2 regions of the Streptomyces sp. NPDC003327 genome follow, and region 1 is predicted to be linked to the other one. Evidence: riboswitches for the same ligand, from Rfam matches in the RefSeq annotation. Region 1 holds a riboswitch; the other holds the start of a gene.
The links. Region 1 has a riboswitch for S-adenosylmethionine ahead of ACWDVG_RS03060 (aminotransferase class V-fold PLP-dependent enzyme). Riboswitches for the same ligand answer to the same signal wherever they lie in the genome.
Positions count from the first base shown of each region.

Region 2: it holds a riboswitch for S-adenosylmethionine, as region 1 does, so the genes downstream of both, thrC (threonine synthase) here and ACWDVG_RS03060 (aminotransferase class V-fold PLP-dependent enzyme) in region 1, are expected to answer to the same signal.

Region 1 is NZ_JBSFSA010000002.1:320,262-332,187, forward strand. It holds gene ACWDVG_RS03040 (NYN domain-containing protein) at 1-764, opposite strand, end outside; gene ACWDVG_RS03045 (hypothetical protein) at 798-1,040, opposite strand; gene ACWDVG_RS03050 (rhomboid family intramembrane serine protease) at 1,199-1,933, shown strand; gene ACWDVG_RS03055 (Lrp/AsnC family transcriptional regulator) at 1,930-2,211, shown strand; gene ACWDVG_RS03060 (aminotransferase class V-fold PLP-dependent enzyme) at 2,314-3,681, opposite strand; SAM riboswitch class IV at 3,868-3,984, opposite strand; gene trpD (anthranilate phosphoribosyltransferase) at 4,085-5,149, opposite strand; gene qcrB (cytochrome bc1 complex cytochrome b subunit) at 5,293-6,918, opposite strand; gene qcrA (cytochrome bc1 complex Rieske iron-sulfur subunit) at 6,915-7,967, opposite strand; gene qcrC (cytochrome bc1 complex diheme cytochrome c subunit) at 7,964-8,773, opposite strand; gene ctaE (aa3-type cytochrome oxidase subunit III) at 8,851-9,471, opposite strand; gene ACWDVG_RS03090 (hypothetical protein) at 9,663-10,064, shown strand; gene ACWDVG_RS03095 (Ig-like domain-containing protein) at 10,197-11,453, opposite strand; gene ACWDVG_RS03100 (cytochrome c oxidase subunit 4) at 11,572-11,926, opposite strand, start outside.
Region 2 is NZ_JBSFSA010000003.1:172,441-184,366, forward strand. It holds gene murQ (N-acetylmuramic acid 6-phosphate etherase) at 1-592, shown strand, start outside; gene ACWDVG_RS03945 (alpha/beta hydrolase) at 614-2,107, opposite strand; gene ACWDVG_RS03950 (transporter substrate-binding domain-containing protein) at 2,212-2,925, shown strand; gene ACWDVG_RS03955 (NAD-dependent epimerase/dehydratase family protein) at 3,051-4,028, opposite strand; gene ACWDVG_RS03960 (SRPBCC domain-containing protein) at 4,131-4,604, opposite strand; gene groL (chaperonin GroEL) at 4,935-6,563, opposite strand; gene ACWDVG_RS03970 (cold-shock protein) at 6,946-7,149, opposite strand; gene ACWDVG_RS03975 (MoaD/ThiS family protein) at 7,554-7,832, opposite strand; gene thrC (threonine synthase) at 7,859-9,169, opposite strand; SAM riboswitch class I at 9,163-9,304, opposite strand; gene ACWDVG_RS03985 (glucosyl-3-phosphoglycerate synthase) at 9,426-10,367, shown strand; gene ACWDVG_RS03990 (hypothetical protein) at 10,524-10,811, shown strand; gene ACWDVG_RS03995 (alpha,alpha-trehalose-phosphate synthase (UDP-forming)) at 10,893-11,926, shown strand, end outside.

The sequences.
Region 1 (11,926 bases):
TCGCGCGCCGACCTGCGGCTCGCCTCCAGGGCCGCCTCGACCTCGCCGAGCCGGGACTTCAGGCGCCGGCTCTCGCTCTCGGCCGCGGAGACCTGCGCCGCCGCCTCGGCCCGTACGGCGTCCATCTCGCCCTGGGCGCGCCGCAGGGCCGCCTCGCCGCGCTTCACGTCGCTCTGGGCGCTGCGCAGCTTGCGCTGAAGCGATTCCGCTTCACGCTTGGCGGACTCCAGCTCGTGGCGGAGCTGTTCCGTCTCCCCGCGGGAGCGCTCACGGGCGGCGGCGAGCTCCTCGCGCAGCCGCTCCAGCTCGCGCCGCCCGGCCTCGTCGGCCCGCTCGGCGTCCGCCCGCTCGACCTCCTCGCCGGCGGCGGCGACCAGCTTGACCCAGCCGGCCGGGCGCAGCACGTAGGCCGCCGCGGCCACGTCGACGGGGTCGGCGGCGGCCGGCAGGGCGCCGGACTCCACGGCGGCCGCCAGCTCGGGCTGGGCCTGCTTGAACCGCTCGCCGATCCGCTGCCGGAAGAGCGGGTCGCTCTCCAGGGCGGCCGCCATCGCGTTCCCGGCGAACTTGGCCCGCCGGGACGCGGTGAACCGGGCGTACTGCCGCAGGGGCGCGGGCAGCTCGGCGACCGTCAGCCCGCCGAAGGCGTCCGCGACCAGCGCGACGACCCTCCGCCGCACGCCGTCCGGCAGCGGGTGGTCGAGCGTCTCGGCAGCGTCACCTGCCGCGCCGGTCGGCTCACCACCGTGCGCGGGCTGCTCCACGATCCGTCACCCCTATGTCGTCCGCGCCGTCCGTCAGGAAGCGGCGCCCGGCCTGTCCACCAGTTCGATCTGGTCCACCGCGTTGCACCAGCGGCAGCGGACCGACTCGATGGTCTCACTGACCACCTGGCGCTCCTCGACGGTCGGCTCCCCGGCGAGGTCCAGATGGACGTACTCGACGACCTTGGACGAGCGCGTCACGTCGAAGCGGGTCAGGTTCCCGCAGAGGGTGCAGCGCCAGCGGGTCGTGTCCGTCGGCAGGGGGACCGTCGTCATCGTGCCGTCCTTCTTTCCTGGTGCGGTGGTGCGAGGGCGGGACCGCGGTGCGCCGTCGAACTGCGGTGGTTCTGCCCGCAACCCTACGGCCTCACCGGTACGCCGTGGCACGGCGAGGCACTCTGTCCACTTCGTCCCTGTTGCGCCATGATCAGCCCATGATCGAGTGGCGAGGAGCGGCCCTCGGCGCCTGGCGGGGCGCCCGGCACGGGCCCACGGTGACCTACGGACTGATCGCCGCCTGCTGTCTGCTCTTCCTCGTCAGTCCGGTCTCCGGTTTCAACCCGGTGTACGGCACCGGGGACGCGCTCCTGGCGGCGCAGGGCACGTACTTCCGGCGTTGGGGAGTCGTCCCCGCCGAGCTGCTCGGCGGGGATCCGCGCGCCCTGCTCACCCCGCTCACCGCGCTCTTCGTCCACGGCAGCTGGCTGCACCTGCTCGGGAACATGCTGTTCCTGTACGTCTTCGGCGCCATGGCCGAGGAGCGGATGGGGCCGGTCGAGTTCGCGCTCTTCTACCTGGGCACCGGCTATCTGGCGCTGCTCGGGTACGCGGTCGCGCACGCGCACAGCGAGCAGACGCTGGTGGGGGCTTCGGGGGCGATCTCCGGGGTGCTGGGGGCGTTCCTCTTCCTCTTCCCCCGCACCCGCGTGACCAGCCTCTTCCCGTTCCTGTTCTTCCTGCCGCTGCGCTTCCCCGCCTGGATCGTGCTGATCTTCTGGTTCGTGCTCCAGTGGCTGGCGGCGCGGGCCGCGGGGCCCGGCCCCGGGGTCGCCTATCTGGCGCACGTGGTGGGGTTCTCGGTCGGCTTCCTCTACGCCTGGGGGCGCTTCCGCGGTGGGGATAGAGTGAAACTCCCAGCCGCGGCGACCGAGGGAGAAAGCCAGCCGTGATCACCGCGATCGTGCTCATCAAGACCAGCGTGGACCGCATCCCCGAGATCGCGGAGTCGATCGCCGCGCTCGACAGCGTCAGCGAGGTCTTCTCGGTCACCGGCACGTACGACCTGATCGCCATGGTCCGGGTGCCGCGCCACGACGACCTGGCGGACGTGATCCCCGGCCGGATCAGCAAGATCCCGGGCGTGGAGGCCACGGACACGCACGTCGCGTTCCGCACGTACTCCCAGCACGACCTGGAGGCGGCCTTCGCCATCGGCCTGGAGTCCTGAGGCCGGGCCCGTCCCGGGGCCGCGCACGGACACGAGGAAGGGGGCCTCCCGGGTCGGGAGGCCCCCTTCACCCGTACGAGTGAGCGGCGGTGGGCCGAAGGGTCAGCCGCGGTCCGGGACGCAGCGGCCGTCCTCGGTGCGGTACGTCCACCGGGCGCCGTCCCGCACCAGCTCCTTGACGGCGCCGAGGAACCGCTCCACGTGCTCGTCCGGCGTACCGGCGCCGAAGCTCACCCGGATCGCGTTGAGGGACCGCTCTCCCGGGTTCGCCTCGGGGGCGCCGCACTCCCCCGGGTCGCGGGGGTCGCTGCCGAGCAGGGTGCGGACCAGCGGGTGGGCGCAGAAGAGGCCGTCGCGGACGCCGATGCCGTACTCGGCGGAGAGCGCGGCGGCGAAGTGAGAGCTGTTCCAGCCGTCCACGACGAAGGAGATCACGCCGACGCGCGGGGCGTCGTCGCCGAAGAGGGAGAGCACCCTGACCTCGGGAACCTCGGCGAGGCCCGCGCGGACCGTGTCGACGAGGTGCTGCTCGCGGGCGACGAGGGAGTCGAAGCCGGCCTCGGTGAGGGCCTTGCAGGCGGAGGCGAGGGCATGGACCCCGATCACGTTCGGGGAGCCGGCCTCGTGCCGGGCCGCGGTGGTGTGCCACTCCACGTCCACACCACCGTCGGCCCGGCGGGCCACCTTGCGGGAGGCTCCGCCGCCCGCGAGGTAGGGCTCGGCGTCCCGCAGCCAGTCGGCGCGCCCCGCGAGCACGCCGGAGCCGAAGGGCGCGTACAGCTTGTGCCCGGAGAAGGCGACCCAGTCCACGTCCAACTCCCGTACGGATACGGGGTGGTGGGGCGCCAGCTGAGCGGCGTCGAGGACGATCCGCGCCCCGTGGGCGTGCGCCGCGGCGGCCAGCTCCCTCACCGGCCACAGCTCGCCGGTGACGTTGGAGGCGCCGGTGACGCAGACGAGGGCGGGGCCGTACGGGTCGCGGCCGGCGAGCGCCCGCTCCAGGGTCTCGACGGCCTGGGCCGGGGTCCGCGGCGCGTCGAGGTGGGTGACGCGGGAGTCCCCCCAGGGCAGCAGGGAGGCGTGGTGCTCGGTCTCGAAGACGAAGACCTGGCAGTCGGCCGGGAGCGCCCGGGCCAGCAGGTTGAGGGAGTCGGTGGTCGAGCGGGTGAAGACGACCTGGTCGCCGGGGCGGCAGTCGAGGAACTCGGCGACGGTGACGCGGCTGTTCTCGAAGAGGTCGGTGGAGAGCTGCGAGAGGTATCCGGCGCCGCGGTGGACGCTGCCGTAGTACGGGGCGTAGGCGGCGACGTCGTCCCAGACGCTCTGGAGCGCCGGGGCGCTGGCCGCGTAGTCGAGCGCCGCGTAGGTCACCTCGCCCCCGGTGACGAGCGGGACGGTGATGTCCCGGCCGAGGACCGGCAGCGGCTCACGGACGACGGCAGCGGAGGGGGCGACGGCGGCAACAGACATGGCGAACTCCCTTACGGGGCAGGCGAATTCGTCGCCTCGACACGACGGGACGCGGGGGCGCGTCACCCGTGGAGGCGTACGACGAGAACAGAAGGGGGATGCGGAGAAGGGGCCGGAAAGCCCTATCGCATTCGCTTGCTCACGAGACTGCTCCCTTGAGGACCAGGACCCCAGGGATGGCGCAGGGGTCCGCGCTTGCCGTCGACCTTGCTGCCGACGGCCTGGTCTTCACCCGGGGCACCCCGCCACGGACGGAGGGTTGCCGGACAGCCAGCCGGGGCTTCGAGGCTGTCACTCATGACCTGTGGCTGAACGTATGTCACCCCTCGCGTTCCGCGCAACCCCGTCCGGATGCCGGACGGGGTCGCGGGGACGCGGGTTCGCCGGGACGCGGGGGCGGGGACTAGGCGTTGCTGGCGGCGATCCAGCGTTCCAGGGCGTGGCGGGCCGCACCGGAGTCGATCGACTCGGCGGCCCTGTCGATGCCGGCCCGGATCTGCTCCGCGAGGGTGCCGCCACCGGGCTCCAGGGCGGTGAGCGCCGCCGCCGAGTTGAGCAGCACCGCGTCACGTACGGGCCCGGTCTCGCCCGCGAGGAGGCGCCGGGCCACGTCCGCGTTGTACGACGCGTCCGCGCCGCGCAGGGCCTCCACGGGCACCAGGTCGATGCCGACGTCCCGGGGGTCGAAGGCCTCTTCCCGTACGGCTCCCTCGCGGACGACCCAGACGCGCGAGGTGGCCGTCGTGGTCAGCTCGTCGAGGCCGTCGTCGCCGCGGAAGACGAGCGCGGAGGAGCCGCGCTCGGCGAGGACTCCGGCGACGATGGGGGCCATCCGGGGGTCGGCGACGCCGGTCGCCTGGGCGCGCACCCGGGCCGGGTTGGTCAGCGGCCCCAGGAAGTTGAAGACCGTGCGGATGCCGAGCTCCTTGCGGGCCATGGCCACGTGCCGCAGCGCCGGGTGGAACTTCACGGCGAAGCAGAAGGTGATCCCGGCCTCCTCGGCCACCTCGGCGACCCGCCGCGGGGTCAGCTCCAGGTTGACGCCGAGCTTCTCCAGGACGTCGGAGGCGCCGGAGGCGGAGGAGGCGGCCCGGTTGCCGTGCTTGACGACCTTGGCGCCGGTGCCGGCGACCACGATCGCCGACATGGTGGAGATGTTGACGGTCTTGGCGCCGTCGCCGCCGGTGCCGACGATGTCGACGGTGGCGCCGGGCACCTCGATCGTGTTGGCGTGCTCGTACATCGTCCGGACGAGTCCGGTGATCTCCTCGACGGTCTCGCCCTTGGCGCGCAGGGCGACGACGAAGCCGGCGATCTGGGCGTCGGTGGCCTCGCCGCGCAGGATGCGGTCCATGGCCCAGGCGGTGTCCTCGGCGCTCTGGTCGCGACCGGTCAGCAGGCCGTCCAGGACGGTGGGCCAGGAGCGGCCCGCCGTGGTAGGTCCTCCAGCGGGGTTCGCAGCGCTCATGGCAGCTCCTGGTCTCTGGCGCGTCACGCACACAAGGGGTACGGCCTCACCCTATCGACCTCCGGCGACGGCAAAGAGCCCCGTCCAGCGAATGGACGGGGCTCTCGCCGTGGCGACCTTGCAAGGTCAGGAGGGGAAGGCGATCAGTGGTGGCCGTGGCCGCTCTGGATCTCCTTGTACTCCTCGACCGTGGGCTTGGCGACCTGGTTGTCGGCGCCGTAGTAGCCCTTGTTGAGCTTGACCCGGAGCTTCTCCATCGCGCCGATCTTCCGCTTGACGCCGTTCTCGTCGACGGCCGGCGGCAGCTCGGCGGGCTCGTACTGCTCGTGCGCCGTGAGGCGGTGCAGCTCGCCCTGGCTGAGCGGCTCGTGGACCTCGACGAACTCACCGTGCGGCAGGCGCTTGATGATGCCCGACTCGCGGCCGTGCAGCACCTTGTCCTTGTCGCGGCGCTGGAGGCCGAGGCAGATCCGCTTGGTGACGATGAACGCGATGACCGGGCCGACGAAGAAGAAGATCCGGACGAACCAGGTGATCGAGTTGATCGACAGGTGGAAGTGGGTCGCCCAGAGGTCGTTTCCACCACCCACGAGCATGATCATGTACGCGGTGATCCAGGCGACACCGAAGGCGGTGCGCGTCGGAGCGTTGCGCGGGCGCTGCGCGATGTGGTGCTCGCGCTTGTCGCCGGTGATCCAGGACTCGATGAACGGGTAGACCGCGATCGCGCCGAGCACCGCCGGGAAGATCGCCAGCGGGATCATCACGCCCAGGACCAGGGTGTGGCCCCAGAGGTTGATCTCCCAGCCCGGCATGACACGGATCAGACCCTCGGCGAAGCCCATGTACCAGTCGGGCTGGGCGCCGGTGGACACCTGGTCCGGGCGGTACGGGCCGAGGGCCCAGATCGGGTTGATCGAGGCGATCGCCGCGATGATCGTGATGACGCCGAAGACCAGGAAGAAGAAGCCTCCGGCCTTCGCCATGTACACGGGCAGCAGCGGCATGCCGACGACGTTCTTGTTGGTGCGGCCGGGGCCCTCGAAGTGCGTGTGCTTGTGCACGAACACCAGGATCAGGTGGGCGACCACCAGGCCCAGCATGATGCCGGGGAGCAGCAGCACGTGCGCCGAGTAGAACCGGGCGACGAAGTCGCCGCCGGGGAACTCGCCGCCGAACAGGAACATCGAGAGGTACGTGCCGATGACCGGCACGGACAGGATCGCGCCCTGCATGAAGCGGACACCGGTGCCGGAGAGCAGGTCGTCCGGGAGCGAGTAACCGGTGAAACCGGTGAACATGCCCAGGAAGAACAGCAGGAAGCCGAACAGCCAGTTGATCTCACGCGGCTTGCGGAACGCGCCGGTGAAGAAGACGCGCATCATGTGCACGAACATGCCGGCGAGGAAGATCAGCGCCGCCCAGTGGTGGATCTGCCGGATGAGCAGACCACCGCGCACCTCGAAGGAGATGTGCATGGTCGAGTTGAACGCCTCGGACATCAGCTGTCCCTGGAGCGGGACGTACGGTCCGGCGTACTCCACCTCGTTCATCGACGGGTGGAAGAACATCGTCAGGTAGACGCCCGTCAGGATGATGATGAGGAAGCTGTAGAGGCAGACCTCGCCCAGCATGAAGGACCAGTGGTCCGGGAAGATCTTCCGCATGTTGGCCTTGGCCAGCGTGTAGATCCCCAGGCGTCCGTCGGCCCAGTCGGCGACCCGCTCACCGGCGGGCGCCTTCTTCTGCGTGTTGGTCACGGTGCTCATCCGCGCTCCCAGAATGCCGGGCCGACGGGCTCGTCGAAGTCGCCGAGCGCCTCCAGGAAGCCCTTCTCGTTCACGCCGATCCGCAGCTGCGGGAGGGCGTGACCGGCCGGGCCGAAGATGACGCGGGCGCCGTCGGAGAGGTCGAAGGTGGACTGGTGGCACGGGCAGAGCACGTGGTGCGTCTGCTGCTCGTACAGGGAGATCGGGCAGCCCACATGGGTGCAGATCTTCGAGAAGGCGACGATGCCCTCGTGCGACCACTCGAGCTCGCGCTTGTCCTTGATGTCCTCCGGCTGGATCCGGACGATCATCAGGGCGGCCTTGGCGATCTCGGTCTGGAAGTGGTGGTCGTGCTCCGAGAGGCCCTCGGGCATCGCGAAGGTCAGCGAACCGACCGCGACGTCCTCGGGACGCAGCGGCTCGTGCGTGTTCATGTTGATGAGCTGCTTGCCCTTGGCCCACAGGGTGGACCGGAGCTTCTTCTCGGGCAGCGGGCCCATGTCACGCAGGAGGACGATGCCGGAGAGCGGTACGAGCGCCAGCGCGCCGAACATCGTGTTGCGGATCAGCTTGCGGCGGCCGAAGCCGGACTCGGCGGCACCGGCCGCGAAGTCCGCCATGACCTGCGCCTTGACCTCGGGGGACGCCGCGATCGGGTGACGCTCGTCGGCGACCTCCACGTCGGACATCAGGGTGCGGGCCCAGTGGACCGCGCCCGCGCCGATGAAGAAGAGGGCGAGGCCGAGGGTCCAGCCGAGCGCGAAGTTGAGCGCGGACACCCGGCCGAACGGCCAGATGTACACGATCTGGTCGACCGGGAAGATCACGTACGACGCGATGAAGGCGACGGTGGCCAGCATCGACAGCGTGAACATGAAGGCGACCGCGCGCTCGGACCGCTTGGCGGCCCGCTCGTCGATGTCCTGGATACGCGGCTTGTGGGGCGGAAGGCCCGGGTCGGCGAACGGGTCGTCGGCGACCTTCACCGCGCCGTGCGCGGTGTCCTGCCCAGTCGGCAGGTTCTCTTCTGGAATCTCTTGGGTACTCATGACTTCTTGGCCTTAGCGGTGTGGGCCGCGACCCAGATGGCAACTGCGATCAGCGCACCCAGACCGAAGATCCAGGCGAACAGGCCCTCACTGACGGGGCCGAGGCCACCGAGCGAGAGACCGCCCGGGCTGTCGGCCTTCTCGCCGTTGACGGCCTGGACGTACGCGATGATGTCCTTCTTCTCCTGCTCCGGCATGGTGGTGTCCGGGAAGGAGGGCATGTTCTGCGGGCCGGTCTGCATGGCCTCGTAGAGGTGCTTCGGGCTCACGCCTTCGAGGCTGGGCGCGTACTTGCCGTGCGTCAGCGCGCCGCCCTCGCCGGTGAAGTTGTGGCACTGGGCACAGTTGGTGCGGAACAGCTCGCCACCCTTGGCGGCGTTGGCACCCGCGGGGTCGTACTGCTTCTCGGTCGGCGTGATGGGGCCGGCACCGAGGGAGGCCACGTACGCGGCGAGCTGGTCGATCTCGGCCTGCGAGTAGATGTTCTTCTTCTTCGGGACCTGGGCACCCGGCTGCTGGGCCGGCATGCGGCCCGTGCCGACCTGGAAGTCCACGGAGGCCGAGCCGACGCCGACCAGGGACGGGCCGTCAGAGGTGCCCTGACCGCCGGTTCCGTGGCAGCTGGCGCAGCCGACGGAGTAGAGCTTCTTGCCCTCCTCGATGGCGAGGGACTGGGCGGTCTCATCGGCCTTCGCCGTGCCCGCGGGTGCGAACGCGGCGTACAGCCCCCCAGTGGCCGCCAGCGCGAGAAGTAGGACGACGACCGCCGCCAGCGGATGGCGTCGTCGTGCGGAGAGCTTTTTCACGGATTACCCCGGTGTCAGGATCTTCTGCGTCGATGCTTGCTGGATGTGTCTCGGGTCCGCCGGTGCGGCGGGCCCGATTACTTGATCATGTAGATCGTGGCGAAGAGGCCGATCCAGACGACATCGACGAAGTGCCAGTAGTAGGACACGACGATGGCGGCGGTTGCCTGCTCGTGAGTGAACCTCTTGGCGGCGTACGTCCGGCCGAGGACCAGCAGGAAGGCGATGAGTCCGCCCGTCACGTGCAGGCCGTGGAAGCCGGTGGTCAGGTAGAACACGGAGCCGTAGGGGTCCGACGAGAGCGAGAGGCCCTCGTGCTTGACCAGCTCGGTGTACTCGAAGACCTGGCCGCCGATGAAGATCGCACCCATCACGAACGTGATGATGAACCACGTGCGGAGCTTCTTCACGTCGCCCCGCTCGGCGGCGAAGACGCCGAGCTGGCAGGTGAGTGAGGAGAGCACCAGGATCGTGGTGTTGGTCGCCGAGAACGGGAAGTTGAGGGCCGAGGCCTTTTCCGCCCAGAAGTCGGCACCCGTCACCGATCGCAGGGTGAAGTACATCGCGAAGAGGGCCGCGAAGAACATCAGCTCGGAACTCAGCCAGATGATGGTTCCGACGCTGGTGAGGTTCGGTCGATTGACCGACGGGTGCGCGTGCCCGGTTTCTACTGTCGTTACTGTCGCCACGACCGACATTATGTCGGTCGCTTATCCCGCCCTCACTCCGGGGGGTGCCGTTCGGAGTGTCAGGCCCCCCTGTCCAGCCCGAACGGCCCAGCGGCGGGGGCCACCGGCACCCTTCGAACAGGTGTTGAACGGGTGTTGACGGGCTGTGGAGCGGAGTAGCATCCGCCGCATCGGTGGACGCCCTTCCCTACGGAGGAACGATGCAGTCGAGTGCCACGGTCCTGGTCTACAGCGACGACGCGAACACCCGCGCGCAGGTCCGCCTCGCGGCGGGGCGCAGGCCCGCGGCGGACGTCCCTCCGGTGGAGTTCGTGGAGTGCGCCACGCTTCCGGCGGTCCTGAAGGCCCTGGACGAGGGCGGGATCGACGTGTGCGTGCTCGACGGCGAGGCCGTGCCGGCGGGCGGCATGGGCGTGTGCCGCCAGATCAAGGACGAGGTCTTCCGCTGCCCGCCGGTGCTGCTGCTCATGGGCCGCCCGCAGGACGCCTGGCTGGCCACCTGGAGCCGCGCGGACGCCGCCGTCACCCTTCCGGTGGATCCGGTCGAGTTCGCGGCCTCCCTGGCGGACCTCCTGCGCTCCCGCCTCTCGCTCGACGCCTGACCCGGGGCGAGTGAGCCGAAGGGAGCGGCCGGGGGAACAGGTCCGGACGCGCGGAGGCCCGCGAGGAACGAGCGGGTCGAGCACGTACGGGGCTGTGAGCCCGGCGCAAGCGACCGGAGGCGAACCGAGCCCCTAGAAGAGCGGCCTCAGGCGGGCCTTGGCGTCCTCGGTGGCCGTGGGGTTGCCCTTCTCGGCCACCAGGGCGCTGCCGGTGCGCCACTTGTCCCAGGAGAGGTTCCAGTCGCCGAAGCCGTTGCCGAAGGCGTCCATGGTGTTGCCGTGGCTGTTGACGGTCTTCACGATGTCGCCGGGGCGGACGGTCCGGTAGAACCAGGCGGCGTTGCTGGTGGACATGCCCACGCAGCCGTGGCTGACGTTGGCGACGCCCTGGGAGCCGACGGACCAGGGGGCGGCGTGGACGTACTCGCCGCTCCAGGTGACGCGGGTGGCGTAGTAGACGGGCAGGTCGTAGGACTCGGAGCTGCCTTCGGCGATGCCGATGCTGGTGCCGCGCATGCGGACGTAGTACTCCTTGCCGAGCACCACTTTGATCCCGTTTCGCGTGGAGAAGCCCGGTTTTCCGGTGGTCACCGGGATGGTGTTGATCACTTCTCCGTTGCGCCGCACGGTCATGTAGTGGGTCCCGGCGTCGGCCACGGCCTCAATCCGGTCGCCGATCTTCAGTTCGAGCGGCTTGGAGGGGCCGCCGTAGAGCTTGTCGTCGACCTTGACGCCGTTGAGGTTGCCGCTGACCGAGACGAGCGCGCCGGCGGGCCAGTAGTCCTTGGGGCGGAAGTGGAGCTTCTTGTCGTCCACCCAGTACCAGGAGCCCTCCACCGCCGGGGTGGAGCGGACCTTGAGGCCCCGTTCGACGACGGCGCGGGCCGCGCGGTCCTTGACCGGGACGCTGAGGTCGGCGGTGATCGGCTGCCCGACGCCGTACGTGCCCGCCTGCGGCCCGAACGTCACGGTGAGGCCCCCTTTGGCGGGTGCCGTGTCGAACGTGAACGTACGGGTGCCCGGAGCGCCCTCCTTGTCCTCCGTGGCGACCCGGACGGTGTAGCGGGCTCCGGCGGCCAGGGCGGCCGTGGAGCGCCAGCGACGGCCGTCGGCGGTGAGTTCGCCGGCCAGGTGGCGCCCGGCGGCGTCGGTGACGGTGACGTCGGTGATCCGGCCGTTCTCGCCCTTGGCGGTGATCTCCAGGGGCTTCTGGGGGTCCGCCTTGGCGCTGCCCGAAGGGCCGTTGAACGCGATCTGCTCCGCCGCGTCGAAGGGCCTCGCCGACAGGGGATGGCGGTCGGGGCCGCCGCAGGCGGTCACGCCGGCGGTGACGGCGAGGACCAGAAAGGTGCAGCTCAGAACAGTCCGAATGCGCGGCGTGTCGTTCATGACTTCACGCTAAGGACATTCCCCGGAGCCAGCGCGCCGAGTGCTGCAAACGAGGGGCCCGGACACCTCGCTGTCGAAGTGTCCGGGCCCCTCGGGGTGTTGCGGGGTACTGCCGGTGCTACTGGTTCTGGTTCTCACCGCGGTAGAACTCGAACACCCAGCCGAAGAGACCGACCAGGATCAGCGGCGCCGAGAAGTACAGCAGCCACCAGCCCATCGCGACGGCGAGGAAGGCGAGCGAGCCGCCGATGGCCAGCGAGAGCGGCTGCCAGCTGTGCGGGGCGAAGAAGCCCACCTCACCGGCTTCGTCCGCGACGTCGGCCTCCTTGTCGTCCTGCGCCATGGCATCGACACGCTTGGCCGTGAAGGCCAGGTAGTAGCCGATCATGATGGCGAGGCCGAAGGCCAGGAAGAGCGCCGTCGTACCGACCGGCTCCTTGGACCAGACGCCGTACAGGATCGCCATGGCAAGG
Region 2 (11,926 bases), on a different contig from region 1:
CAAGGCCGTCGAGGGCGCGGAGGACTCGCGCGCCCTCGCCGCCGCCGACCTCGACGCCCTCGGTCTCACCGCCGACGACACCGTGGTCGGCATCTCCGCCTCCGGCCGCACCCCGTACGCCGTCGGCGCCGTCGAACACGCCCGCGCGGCCGGCGCGCTCACCATCGGCCTGTCCTGCAACGCCGACAGCGCCCTCGCCGCCGCCGCCGAGCACGGCATCGAGGTCGTCACCGGCCCCGAACTCCTCACCGGCTCCACCCGCCTCAAGGCCGGCACCGCCCAGAAGCTCGTCCTCAACATGATCTCGACGATCACGATGATCCGGCTCGGCAAGACGTACGGGAACCTGATGGTCGACGTCCGCGCCTCCAACGACAAGCTCCAGGCCCGCTCGCGCCGCATCGTCGCCCTCGCCACCGGCGCGACCGACGAGCAGATCGAGGGCGCGCTCACCGCCGCCGACGGCGAGGTGAAGACCGCGATCCTCATGATCCTCGCCGACCTCGACGCCCCGACGGCGGAACGCCGCCTCACCGACGCCCGTGGCCACCTGCGCGCGGCGCTCCACGCGGCCCTCCACGCGACGCCCTGAACTCGTCGGGACGGCGGGTCGTCACCGGCACAGGACGTCCGCCGGCGGCCGCACGCCCTCCGTCAGGAACCGCGTCACGGCCCGGTCGCCGCACGCGTTCCCGTTGCCGAGGTAGACGCCGTGCCCGCCCCCGTCGACCGACACGAGCCGCGCCCGCTCGCCGAGCGCCGCCCGCATCCGCAGGCCCATGGAGTGGGGCGTCGCCGGGTCCCGCAGGTTCTGGACCATCAGGACGTTCGACGGGCCCCGGTCGGTGACGCGGACCGGCTTCTCCACCGCCCCGCCCTTCCAGAAGGAGCACGGCGTCACGTTCACCGGCATCCCCGCCGTCAACGGGTGCCGCAGCCGGTCCTCGGCGACCGCCCGCGCGTGCGCCGGCACCGAGCGCGGCCAGTCCACGTCGTTGCAGATGACGCCCACCGTCACGGCCGCCGCCTCGTCCGGCATCGCCCCCGCGAGCTCGGGCGGCAGCGCCGGCACGCCCGCCGGGTCCAGCGCGTCGGCCACCAGACGCCCGAAGGCCGGGAAGGCCCCGTCCGCGTACAGCGCCAGCTGGAGGGCCTGGAGCAGCACCGGCCCCGTCAGCGGCACGCCCGGCGTGCTCGTGGCCCGCGGCTCCCGGTCCAGCCGGGCCGCGAGGTCCAGCACCACCCGCCGTACGTCCTGCGGCCGGGCCGCGAGCCGCAACCCCTCGTCCGCCCGGTCGGGGTGCGCCGCCCACGCCGCGAAGTCCGGGAACCGGTCCTCCGCGCCCACCGCCATCCCGGCGAGCCAGCCCCGCGCCACCCGCTTCGGGTCCGGGTCGTTGCTGCTGTCCAGGACCCAGCGGTCCGTCCGCCCCGGGAACCTCTCCGCGTACGCCGCCGCCACGTACGTCCCGTACGACACGCTCCAGGCCGACAGGCTCCGCTCGCCGAGCGCCTCCCGCAGCAGGTCCATGTCCCGCACCTGGTTCGCGGTCGTCAGGCTCCGCAGCATCGCCCCGCCGTGTGCGGCGCAGGCCTCCGCGATCCGCCTCGACCGGGCCGCGTTCGCGCCGATCCCGCCGTCCGCGCCCGGCCAGGACCGCAGCGTCACCATCCACCGGTCCTCGTCCGCGAGCCCGCACCGGGCCTTCGCGCTGCCCCCGGTGCCGCGCGGATCGAACGCCACCAGGTCGTACGCCCCGCCCAGCTCCTTTCGCAGCGCCTCCCCCTTCGCCGCGAGCCGCTGCACCCCGGAGCCCCCGGGCCCGCCCGGAATCACCATGAGCACCCCGCGCCGCGCCTCCGGCCGCTCGCTCCGGATCCGCGAGACCGCCAGGTCGATCCGCTCACCTCCGGGGTCGGCGTGGTCGAGCGGCACGGAGAGCACGGCGCACTCCTGCCCCTCGACGGGCTTCACGCGCGCCTCGCACGCCCCCCACTCCAGCCCGCCCCCCGTCCGGGCGAAGGCCTCCCCACCGACGAGCCCCGCCCCGACGACCACACCGGAGAGAGCACCGACCAGAACCTTCCGCACACGCTTCGTCGTCATGCCCCCACCCTCCCGAACCGCCCGCCCGGCCCCCATCCGGCGGGCAGGCGCATCTGAGGTGGGGTCAACCCCCGCCCGCCGAAAGGCGCCTAGACTCCGCTGCCATGACCACCACCGCCGCCATCGCCGCCGACCTCGCGCCCACCGGGACCCTGCGGGCCTCCGTCAACCTCGGGAACCCGGTGCTCGCCCAGGGGACCACCGAGGCACCGACCGGGATCACCGTCGACCTGGCGCGGGAGATCGGCGAACGGCTCGGGCTCCCGGTCGAGTTCCTCTGCTTCGACGCGGCGCGGAAGTCGTACGAGGCGATGGCGCGGGGGCGGGCGGACCTCTGCTTCCTGGCGGTGGACCCGGCGCGCGAGAAGGACGTCGCGTTCACCGAGCCGTACGTCGTCATCGAGGGGGTGTACGTCGTGCCCCGCGCGTCCGGGCTGGTCACCGTCGCGGACGTGGACGCGCCGGGTGTGCGGATCGGGGTCAAGCAGGGGTCGGCCTACGACCTGTTCCTGTCCCGGGAACTGGCCCACGCGCGCGTGGTGCGCGGCGCGGAGGGCGTGGACGTGTTCCGGGAGGAGGGCCTGGAGGCGGGCGCCGGGATCCGGCAGCCGATGGTCGCGTACGTCGCCGCGCACGACGACGTACGGCTGATCGACGGGCGGTTCATGGAGATCCGCCAGGCGGTGGGGACGACGGTCGCGCGGACCCCGCAGACCGTGGCGTTCCTGCGGTCCGTGGTGGCGGAGCTGAAGGCGAACGGTTTCGTCACCGACGCGCTCCGCCGCTCCGGCCAGGACCCTGCACTCGTCGCCCCGTAGGGTCCGGAACCCCGCCGCCACGGGGCCCTCGCCACGGGGCCCCGCCACCCACCGGGCCGCTCGCCGCCGGACCCCGCCGCCACCGAGCCCTCGCCACGGGGCCCTCGGCTGTCGCCCCGTACCCCCTACAGCGACGCGCGCAGCTCGCGCTCCCGTTCCGCGCCGAGGCCCGCGCGGCGTGCGCGGTCGAGGCCCTGCTCGCGCTCCCACGCCAGGGTGTCCGCGACCATCTCCTCGCGCGGGCGGTTGCGCAGTCCCGCGGCGACCGCGGCCGCGCCCGAGCGGCTGCCGTGCCAGTCCGCCTCGTGCACCCACAGCGGCAGCGCATCGGGCCCCGCCCACTGGCCGACGCCCCGCTCGACGAGGAGGGCCGAGTCGGCGCGGACGACCGGCGCCGTGTGCCCGGCCACCGCGCGGCACAGCTCGATCCACTCGGGGAAGGGCACGACGGGACCCACCGCGTCGTACGTGCCGGTGGTCTTCGCCTCGGCCGCGTCGAGCAGCCACGCGGCCAGGTCACGGACGTCGACGATCTGCGTGGGCAGCTGCGGGAGGTCCGGCACCAGCAGCGGCTCCTCCGGGGCGCGCGCCGCGCGGGCGGGCCAGTAGCCGGTACGGTCGGTGTGGTCGCCGGGGCCGCCGATGAGGCCGGCCCGGGCGGTCAGGAGCCGGTCGCCGACGGCTGCCGCGGTGGCGAGCTCGCAGGCCACCTTCGCCTCGCCGTACGTCTCGCGGCCCACCCGCTCCTGGTCGGTCGGGGGCAGCAGCGCGGCGGACTCGTCGGCGCCGGGCGTCCCGTGGAAGGCGTAGGCGCTGACGGACGAGACGTACGTCCAGTGCCGGGCGCGCCCGGCGAGCGCGTCGAGCGCCTCCCGCACGAAGGCGGGCTGCCACGAGACCTCGACGACCGCGTCCCAGTCACGGTCGAGCAGTTCGTCGTACGCCCCCGGGGCGCTCCGGTCCGCCGCGACGAGCCGCGCTCCTTCGGCGACGCCGCCGCTCTCGCCGCGCGCGAGGCAGGTCACGGCGTGGCCGCGGGCCAGCGCCTGTCGTGCGGTCTCCCGGCCGAGCCAGGCCGTCCCGCCCAGAATCAGTAGGTCCATGCGGCCAGTTGATCACCCGGGCTCCCTCCTGAGGCGCGGAGTTCGCCGTCAGCGCAGTCCGAGGGGCCCCGCCCGCCTGCCCGCCCCCGGGGACCGGGTCCGCTACCGCCCGGACCGCAGGTGTGCCGCCAGGCGGTCGTACTGCTCCCGGACGCCCGTCTCCATGCCCGCCGCGAGCGCCTGGTCGCGGGTCTCGTTGGAGGGCCAGAAGGACGTGCTGGTCAGGGCCGTGCCGCCGTCGGGCGTCGTGTCGAAGGTGAGCGTGACCCGGACCGGCGGGGCGTCCGGCATCTGCTCGAAGGTCTCGGTGTAGTCGAGCCGCTCGGCCGGGACGATGTCCTCGTACGTCCCGGAGAACACGAACTCCTGCCCGTCCGGGGCGCGCTGGCCCCAGCGCCAGGCGCCACCGATCCGCAGGTCGATGTCGACGACCGTGGTGGTCAGCGCGGAGACGCCGTACCAGACGCGGACCTCCTCGGGGCGGGTCCAGGCGTCCCAGACCCGCTGGGGCGGGGCGTCGAACGTGCGGGTGATGACCAGCTCGCGGTCGGCCGGGGTCGTCAGGAGGGTGACCATCGTCGTATCCCTTCACGAAGGGGCCATTCCAGGATCACCCCGGCAATCGAACAAAGCGAGTGAACACGTTCGACTGCCGGGTTCGACTGCCGGGCGCGGGTCCGGAACCGGGACCGGCACCGGTCCGGCACGGGACCGGCACCGGTCCGGCACGGGACCGGCACCGGTCCGGCACGGGACCGGCACCGGTCCGGCACGGGGCCGGCACCGGTCCGGACAACGCCCGAGGGCGGCACCCCCTGGTGGGGGTGCCGCCCTCGTCGCGTTCCACTCGGTTCGGCCCGCCTCGGGCGAGGAACCGTCGAGCGATGAACCGCCGATCCCGGAGGATCAGAAGTCCATGTCACCGCCCGGCATGCCGCCGCCGGCCGGCGCGGCGGCCTTCTCCGGCTTGTCGGCGATGACGGCCTCGGTGGTGAGGAAGAGCGCGGCGATCGACGCGGCGTTCTGCAGCGCGGAGCGCGTGACCTTCGCCGGGTCGATGATGCCCTCGGCGATGAGGTCGACGTACTCGTTGGTCGCGGCGTTCAGGCCGTGGCCGACGGGCAGGTTGCGGACCTTCTCCGCCACGACGCCGCCCTCGAGGCCGGCGTTGACGGCGATCTGCTTCAGCGGGGCCTCCAGGGCCAGCTTCACGATCGCGGCACCCGTGGCCTCGTCGCCCGTGAGGTCGCCCTCGAGCTTCTCGAAGACGTTGGAGGCCTGCAGCAGGGCCACGCCACCACCGGCGACGATGCCCTCCTCGACGGCCGCCTTCGCGTTGCGGACGGCGTCCTCGATGCGGTGCTTGCGCTCCTTGAGCTCGACCTCGGTCGCGGCACCGGCCTTGATGACGGCCACGCCGCCGGCCAGCTTCGCGAGGCGCTCCTGGAGCTTCTCGCGGTCGTAGTCCGAGTCGGAGTTCTCGATCTCGGCACGGATCTGGTTCACGCGACCGGCGACCTGCTCGCTGTCACCGGCACCGTCGACGATGGTGGTCTCATCCTTGGTGATGACGACCTTGCGGGCGCGGCCCAGCAGGTCGAGGCCCGCGTTCTCCAGCTTGAGGCCGACCTCCTCGGAGATGACCGTGCCGCCGGTGAGGATGGCGATGTCGTTCAGCATGGCCTTGCGACGGTCGCCGAAGCCCGGGGCCTTGACCGCGACGGACTTGAAGGTGCCGCGGATCTTGTTGACGACCAGGGTCGACAGGGCCTCGCCCTCGACGTCCTCGGCGATGATCAGCAGCGGCTTGCCGGACTGCATGACCTTCTCGAGAAGCGGAAGGAGGTCCTTCACCGAGGAGATCTTGGAGTTGACGATGAGGAGGTACGGGTCGTCGAGCGACGCCTCCATACGCTCCATGTCGGTGGCGAAGTACGCCGAGATGTAGCCCTTGTCGAAGCGCATGCCCTCGGTGAGCTCGAGCTCGAGACCGAAGGTCTGCGACTCCTCGACGGTGATGACGCCTTCCTTGCCGACCTTGTCCATCGCCTCGGCGATGAGCTCGCCGATCTGGGTGTCGGCGGCGGAGATGGAGGCCGTGGAAGCGATCTGCTCCTTGGTCTCGACATCCTTCGCCTGCTCGAGCAGGGCGCCGGAGACGGCCTCGACGGCCTTCTCGATGCCGCGCTTCAGAGCCATCGGGTTGGCGCCGGCGGCGACGTTGCGGAGGCCCTCGCGGACGAGCGCCTGGGCGAGGACGGTGGCGGTGGTCGTACCGTCGCCGGCGACGTCGTCCGTCTTCTTGGCGACTTCCTTGACCAGCTCGGCGCCGATCTTCTCGTACGGGTCCTCGAGCTCGATCTCCTTGGCGATGGAGACACCATCGTTGGTGATCGTGGGGGCGCCCCACTTCTTCTCGAGGACGACGTTGCGGCCCTTGGGGCCGAGGGTGACCTTGACGGCGTCAGCGAGCTGGTTCATGCCGCGCTCGAGACCGCGCCGGGCCTCCTCGTCGAACGCGATGATCTTGGCCATGTGAAGTGGTCCTCCCGGACATGGGGTGGATAACGCTCCAGGAACGCGCCGACGCCCGCGACGGACGGCCTCCGGGAGTCCGTGTGGTTCCTTGCCCCACCCGGCCGGCGACCTCGTCGTGCTCGATCCTCGTAGCACTCTCACCTTCCGAGTGCTAACGCCAATGATTAGCACTCGACCTATGTGAGTGCAAGCCGTTCCGGAGGAACGTCGATGAGGGGTGGCGGTCGGGCGACGGGTGGGGGCAAGCGACTCTCATGGATCGACCCCTCTCGCCAGGGGGCGCCTCCACCCGCGCTCAGGGAACGCGCGAGGGGCCCGCATCCCCTGGTCGGGATGCGGACCCCTCGACGGCGTGCGTCGGTGGCCGATCGCGCCGCGCTCAGACGGCGAGCTTGACCATGTCCGCCTGCGGACCCTTCTGGCCCTGCGAGATCTCGAACTCGACCCGCTGGCCCTCTTCGAGGGTGCGGTAGCCATCCATCTGGATCGCGCTGTAGTGGACGAAAACATCCGCACCACCGTCGACCGCGATGAAGCCGTAGCCCTTCTCCGCGTTGAACCACTTGACGGTGCCCTGAGCCATGCCTAACTCCCCTATTACTGGCCCTTGCGCGGGACCGCACTTCGCGGACCCGGGTCAGACCCTGCGCCGGAACGCGTCGACCGCGGCTGAATGTATCTGCCCAACTGCCCTCTGCAACAGGTCATTCGAGCGAGAATTCTGGGCGGGCCGTAAAGGCGAATTCATCCGATTCCCGTGAATCCCGGGGCAAGTCGGGCCCGGCAAAGGGCGCAGAAGGTACACAACGCGCACACACTTTGGCTGCTTCTTGTCGCGCGCGGACGCATTCTCATATGCGCCCGGCATGAGCAGCGGAGGGGACTTCCCTAACTCTACCGCGCTCAACCATGCAGAATTGCCCCTTCCGCTTATTGTCGCGGAAGGGGCAATTCGAGGAAGAAGAGGAAGAAGGGGACCGGACCGGATCAGCAGCCGCCGGCGACGGCGGGAATGATCGAGACGCCCGCGCCGTCCGGGGTCGCCGTCTCCAGGCCCTGCTCGAAGCGCACGTCGTCGTCGTTCACGTACACGTTGACGAAGCGGCGCAGCTTGCCCTGGTCGTCGAGGACGCGGGCGGCGATGCCGGTGTGGTTCTTCTCCAGGTCCGCGATGACCTCGGCGAGGGTCGCGCCCTCGGCCTTCACCTCGGACTGCCCGCCCGTGTAGGTGCGGAGGATGGTGGGGATGCGGACGTTCACGGCCATGTGTTCACGAACCTTTCGGTGGTCGTTCAGTGGGCCAGGCCCGCGTCGCGGAACGCGTCCAGGCTCGGGCGGATGGTGGCGGTCGCCTGCGAGCCGTCGGCCACGGCGTCCAGGGTCTTGAGGCCGTCGCCCGTGTTGAGGACGACGGTGGTGAGCGCCGGGTCGATCAGGCCCGCCTCGACGAGCTTCCTCGTCACGCCCACGGTCACGCCACCCGCCGTCTCGGCGAAGATGCCCTCGGTCTCGGCGAGCAGCTTGATCGCGTCGACGACCTGCTCGTCGTTGACGTCCTCCACGGCGCCGCCCGTCCGGCGGGCGATGTCCAGGACGTACGGGCCGTCGGCCGGGTTGCCGATCGCCAGCGACTTGGCGATGGTGTTCGGCTTCTGGGGCCGTACGACGTCGTGGCCGGCCTTGAAGGCCGCGGAGACCGGGGAGCAGCCCTCGGCCTGGGCGCCGAAGATCTTGTACGGCTTGTCCTCGACGAGGCCCAGCTTGATCAGCTCCTGCAGACCCTTGTCGATCTTGGTGAGCTGGGAGCCGGAGGCGATCGGGATGACCAGCTGGTCCGGGATGACCCAGCCGAGCTGCTCGCAGATCTCGTACGCGAGCGTCTTGGAGCCCTCGCCGTAGTACGGGCGGAGGTTGACGTTCACGAAGCCCCAGCCCTCGCCGAGCGGGTCGCCGATGAGCTCCGAGCAGAAGCGGTTGACGTCGTCGTAGTTGCCCTCGATGGCGACGAGGTCACCGCCGTAGACACCGGCCATGACGACCTTGCCCTGCTCCAGGTCGTGCGGGATGAACACGCAGGAGCGGAAGCCGGCGCGGGCGGCGGCGGCGCCGACGGCGCCGGCCAGGTTGCCGGTGGAGGAGCAGGAGAGGGTGGTGAAGCCGAAGGCGCGGGCGGCCTCGATGGCCTGGGCGACGACCCGGTCCTTGAAGGAGTGGGTCGGGTTGCCGGAGTCGTCCTTGACGTGGAGCTTGCCGGGCTCGACGCCGATCGCGCGGGCGAGGTTGTCGGCCTGGACGAGCTTGGTCCAGCCCGGGTTCAGGTTCGGCTTCTCGGCGACGTCGGCGGGGACGGGCAGCAGGGGGGCGTAGCGCCAGATGTTGGCGGGGCCGGCCTCGATCCGCTTGCGCAGGGCCTCCGGGTCGCCGGTCGGCAGGTCGTAGGCGACTTCGAGCGGTCCGAAACACAGCTCACAGGCGAAGATCGGGCCGAGGGCGAAGACCTCGCCGCATTCGCGACAGGAGAGCCCGGAAGCGGGACCGAGGTCGACGGGGGTGGCGGGTGCGACAGTCTGTACAGCCATGGAGGCGAGGCCCTTTCTCCTCATCTTCCTCACGACGCGTTTCGCCGCGAGACGGATTTGGCACCTTCCCTAGCCGGGGACCCCGCGTGCACGAGAAAACCGACTGGAGGGTTGCCGGGGCTTCAACGGGCCGTATCCCTCTGCCCCTCTGGATGAGCGGTATTCGATTGTGAGACGCGGTCGGCACCCCGACATGCATCGGGGATCCGCGTTGTTCAAGACTGTAACCGAAGGCCTCGAAGTGGGAGACGGTCGTCCGATCCGCGAGATGGAGATCACGTTGCTGGAAGAAGTGGAGCGCTGGCTGGCCCGGCGGTCCTGGTCGCTGCCCGACCGTTCGCTGGAGCGGATCCTCGCCGCCAAGCGGGGGACGCGGGTCAGCGTGGTGCTGCCCGCGCTGAACGAGGAGGCGACGGTCGGGGACATCGTGACCGTGATCCGGCGCGAGCTGATGACCGAGTCGGTGCCGCTCGTGGACGAGCTGGTGGTGATCGACTCGGGCTCCACGGACCGTACGGCGGAGGTGGCGGCGGCCGCCGGGGCGCGGGTGGTCGCGCGCGACGACGTGCTCCCGCGGATACCGGCGGTGCCGGGCAAGGGCGAGGTCCTGTGGCGGTCACTCATGGTGACGAGCGGGGACGTCGTCTGCTTCGTCGACGCGGACCTGCGGGACTTCTCCGCGGACTTCGTGACGGGGATCGTCGGCCCGCTGCTCACCGACCCCGACGTGGACTTCGTCAAGGCGATGTACGACCGCCCGTTCGGCGACACCCCTGGTCAGGGCGGTCGGGTGACGGAGCTGGTGGCGCGCCCGCTGCTCAATCTGCACTGGCCGCAGCTGGCCGGGTTCGTCCAGCCGCTGGGCGGCGAGTACGCGGCGCGGCGCTCGCTCCTCGAGCGGCTGCCCTTCCCGGTCGGTTACGGAGTGGAGCTGGGGCTCCTGGTCGACGCGCTGCACACGGTGGGCCTGGACGCGCTGGCGCAGGTGGACGTGGGGGTGCGCAAGCACCGGCACCAGGACGGGCAGGCGCTCGGCCGGATGGCGGCGGCGATCTACCGGACGGCGCAGCTGCGGCTGTCGCGGGGGCATCTGGTGCGGCCGGTGCTCACGCAGTTCGAGCGGGGCGAGGACGGCTTCGTGCCGCGGACGTACGCGGTGGACACGGAGGAGCGGCCGCCGATGGCGGAGGTCGCGGAGTACGCGCGCCGCCGCGTGGCGTGATGCGGAGTACGCGCGCCGCCGCGTGGCGTGATGCGGAGTACGCGCGCCGCCGCGTGGCGTGATGCGGAGTGCGCGCGCCGCCGCGTGGCGTAATGCGGCGGCCGACGGCGTGGCGCAGCCCGGCCCGATGATCCGTTTTGCCTACATTGCCCTTTCATGTTCATGCGCATCGGATCACGGCCTCGTGCCGACCTCCTCGCCTCGCGGGCGCTCGCGGCCGCCGCACTGACCGTGGGCTCCCTCTCGCTCACCCTGCCCCTGGCCACGGCCGCCCCCGCGGCGGCGGTCTCCCGCCCGGCGCCACCGGTGCGGGCCGAGCTTCCCGAGCTGGCCGAGACCGGCGGCAACGCCGAGCGGCTGTGGCTGCTCGGCGGGCTCGGCGCGGCGCTGGCGGGGACGGGGATCGTGGCGAAGGCGGCGATGCGCGGCCGCCGCGACCTCTGACCGCGACCTCTGACCGTATCCGTACGACCGCCGACCGTATACGTACGTTTGAGCGTTTACGGGACGGGCTAGGTTCGCCCCATGGCATCTGTGCTCGTCGCATCGAACCGCGGCCCCGTCTCGTACGCGCTCGCCGAGGACGGGTCGCTCGCCTCCCGCAGGGGCGGCGGCGGCCTGATCTCCGGCCTGAGCGCGATCGGCTCGCAGGACAGCCTGTGGGTCTGCGCGGCGCTCGGCGAGGGCGACCGGGAGGCGGTCAGGCGCGGGATCGCCGAGCCCGGTGTCCGGATGCTGGACATCGACCCGGAGGTGTACGCCGACGCGTACAACGGCATCGCCAACTCGGTGCTCTGGTTCCTCCACCACCACCTGTACGACGCGCCGCGCGAGCCCGTCTTCGACGCGGCCTTCCGGCGCCGCTGGGCGTCGTACCGCGCCTACAACCGCGCCTTCGCCGAGGTCCTCGCCGCCGAGGCCGACGAGGGCGCCGCGGTCCTCGTGCAGGACTACCACCTGGCCCTGGTCCCCGGAATGCTCCGGGAGCTCCGCCCCGACCTGCGGATCGGGCACTTCACCCACACGCCGTGGGTCTCCTCCGAGTACCTGCGGATGGTTCCGGACGACATCGTCGAGGAGCTGGTGTGGGGCATGCTCGGCGCGGACGAGCTGGGTTTCCACACCTGGGGATGGGCCTCGTTCTTCATCGGCTGCTGCTCCCAGCGCGACGACGCCACCGGCACGGCCGAGGGCGTCTGGCCGAGCGGTGACCCCTGGCACGGGGTGGAGTGGCGCCGCTACGGCCACGGGAAGGGCCGTACCCGCGTCCGGGCGTACCCGCTGGGCGTGGACGGCGACGAGCTGCGGGCGCTCGCCCACCGCCCGGAGGTGGACGACTGGCTCGCCCGCCTCCGCGAGGAGGTCGGCGGCCGCAGGACCATCGTCCGCGTCGACAGGACCGAACTGTCGAAGAACATCCTGCGCGGCCTCCTCGCCTACCGCGAGCTGCTCGTCACCCACCCGGAGTGGCGGGACCGCGTGGTCCACCTGGCCTCGGCCTACCCCTCGCGCCAGGACCTGGAGTCCTACCGCTCGTACACGGCCGCCGTGGTGGAGCT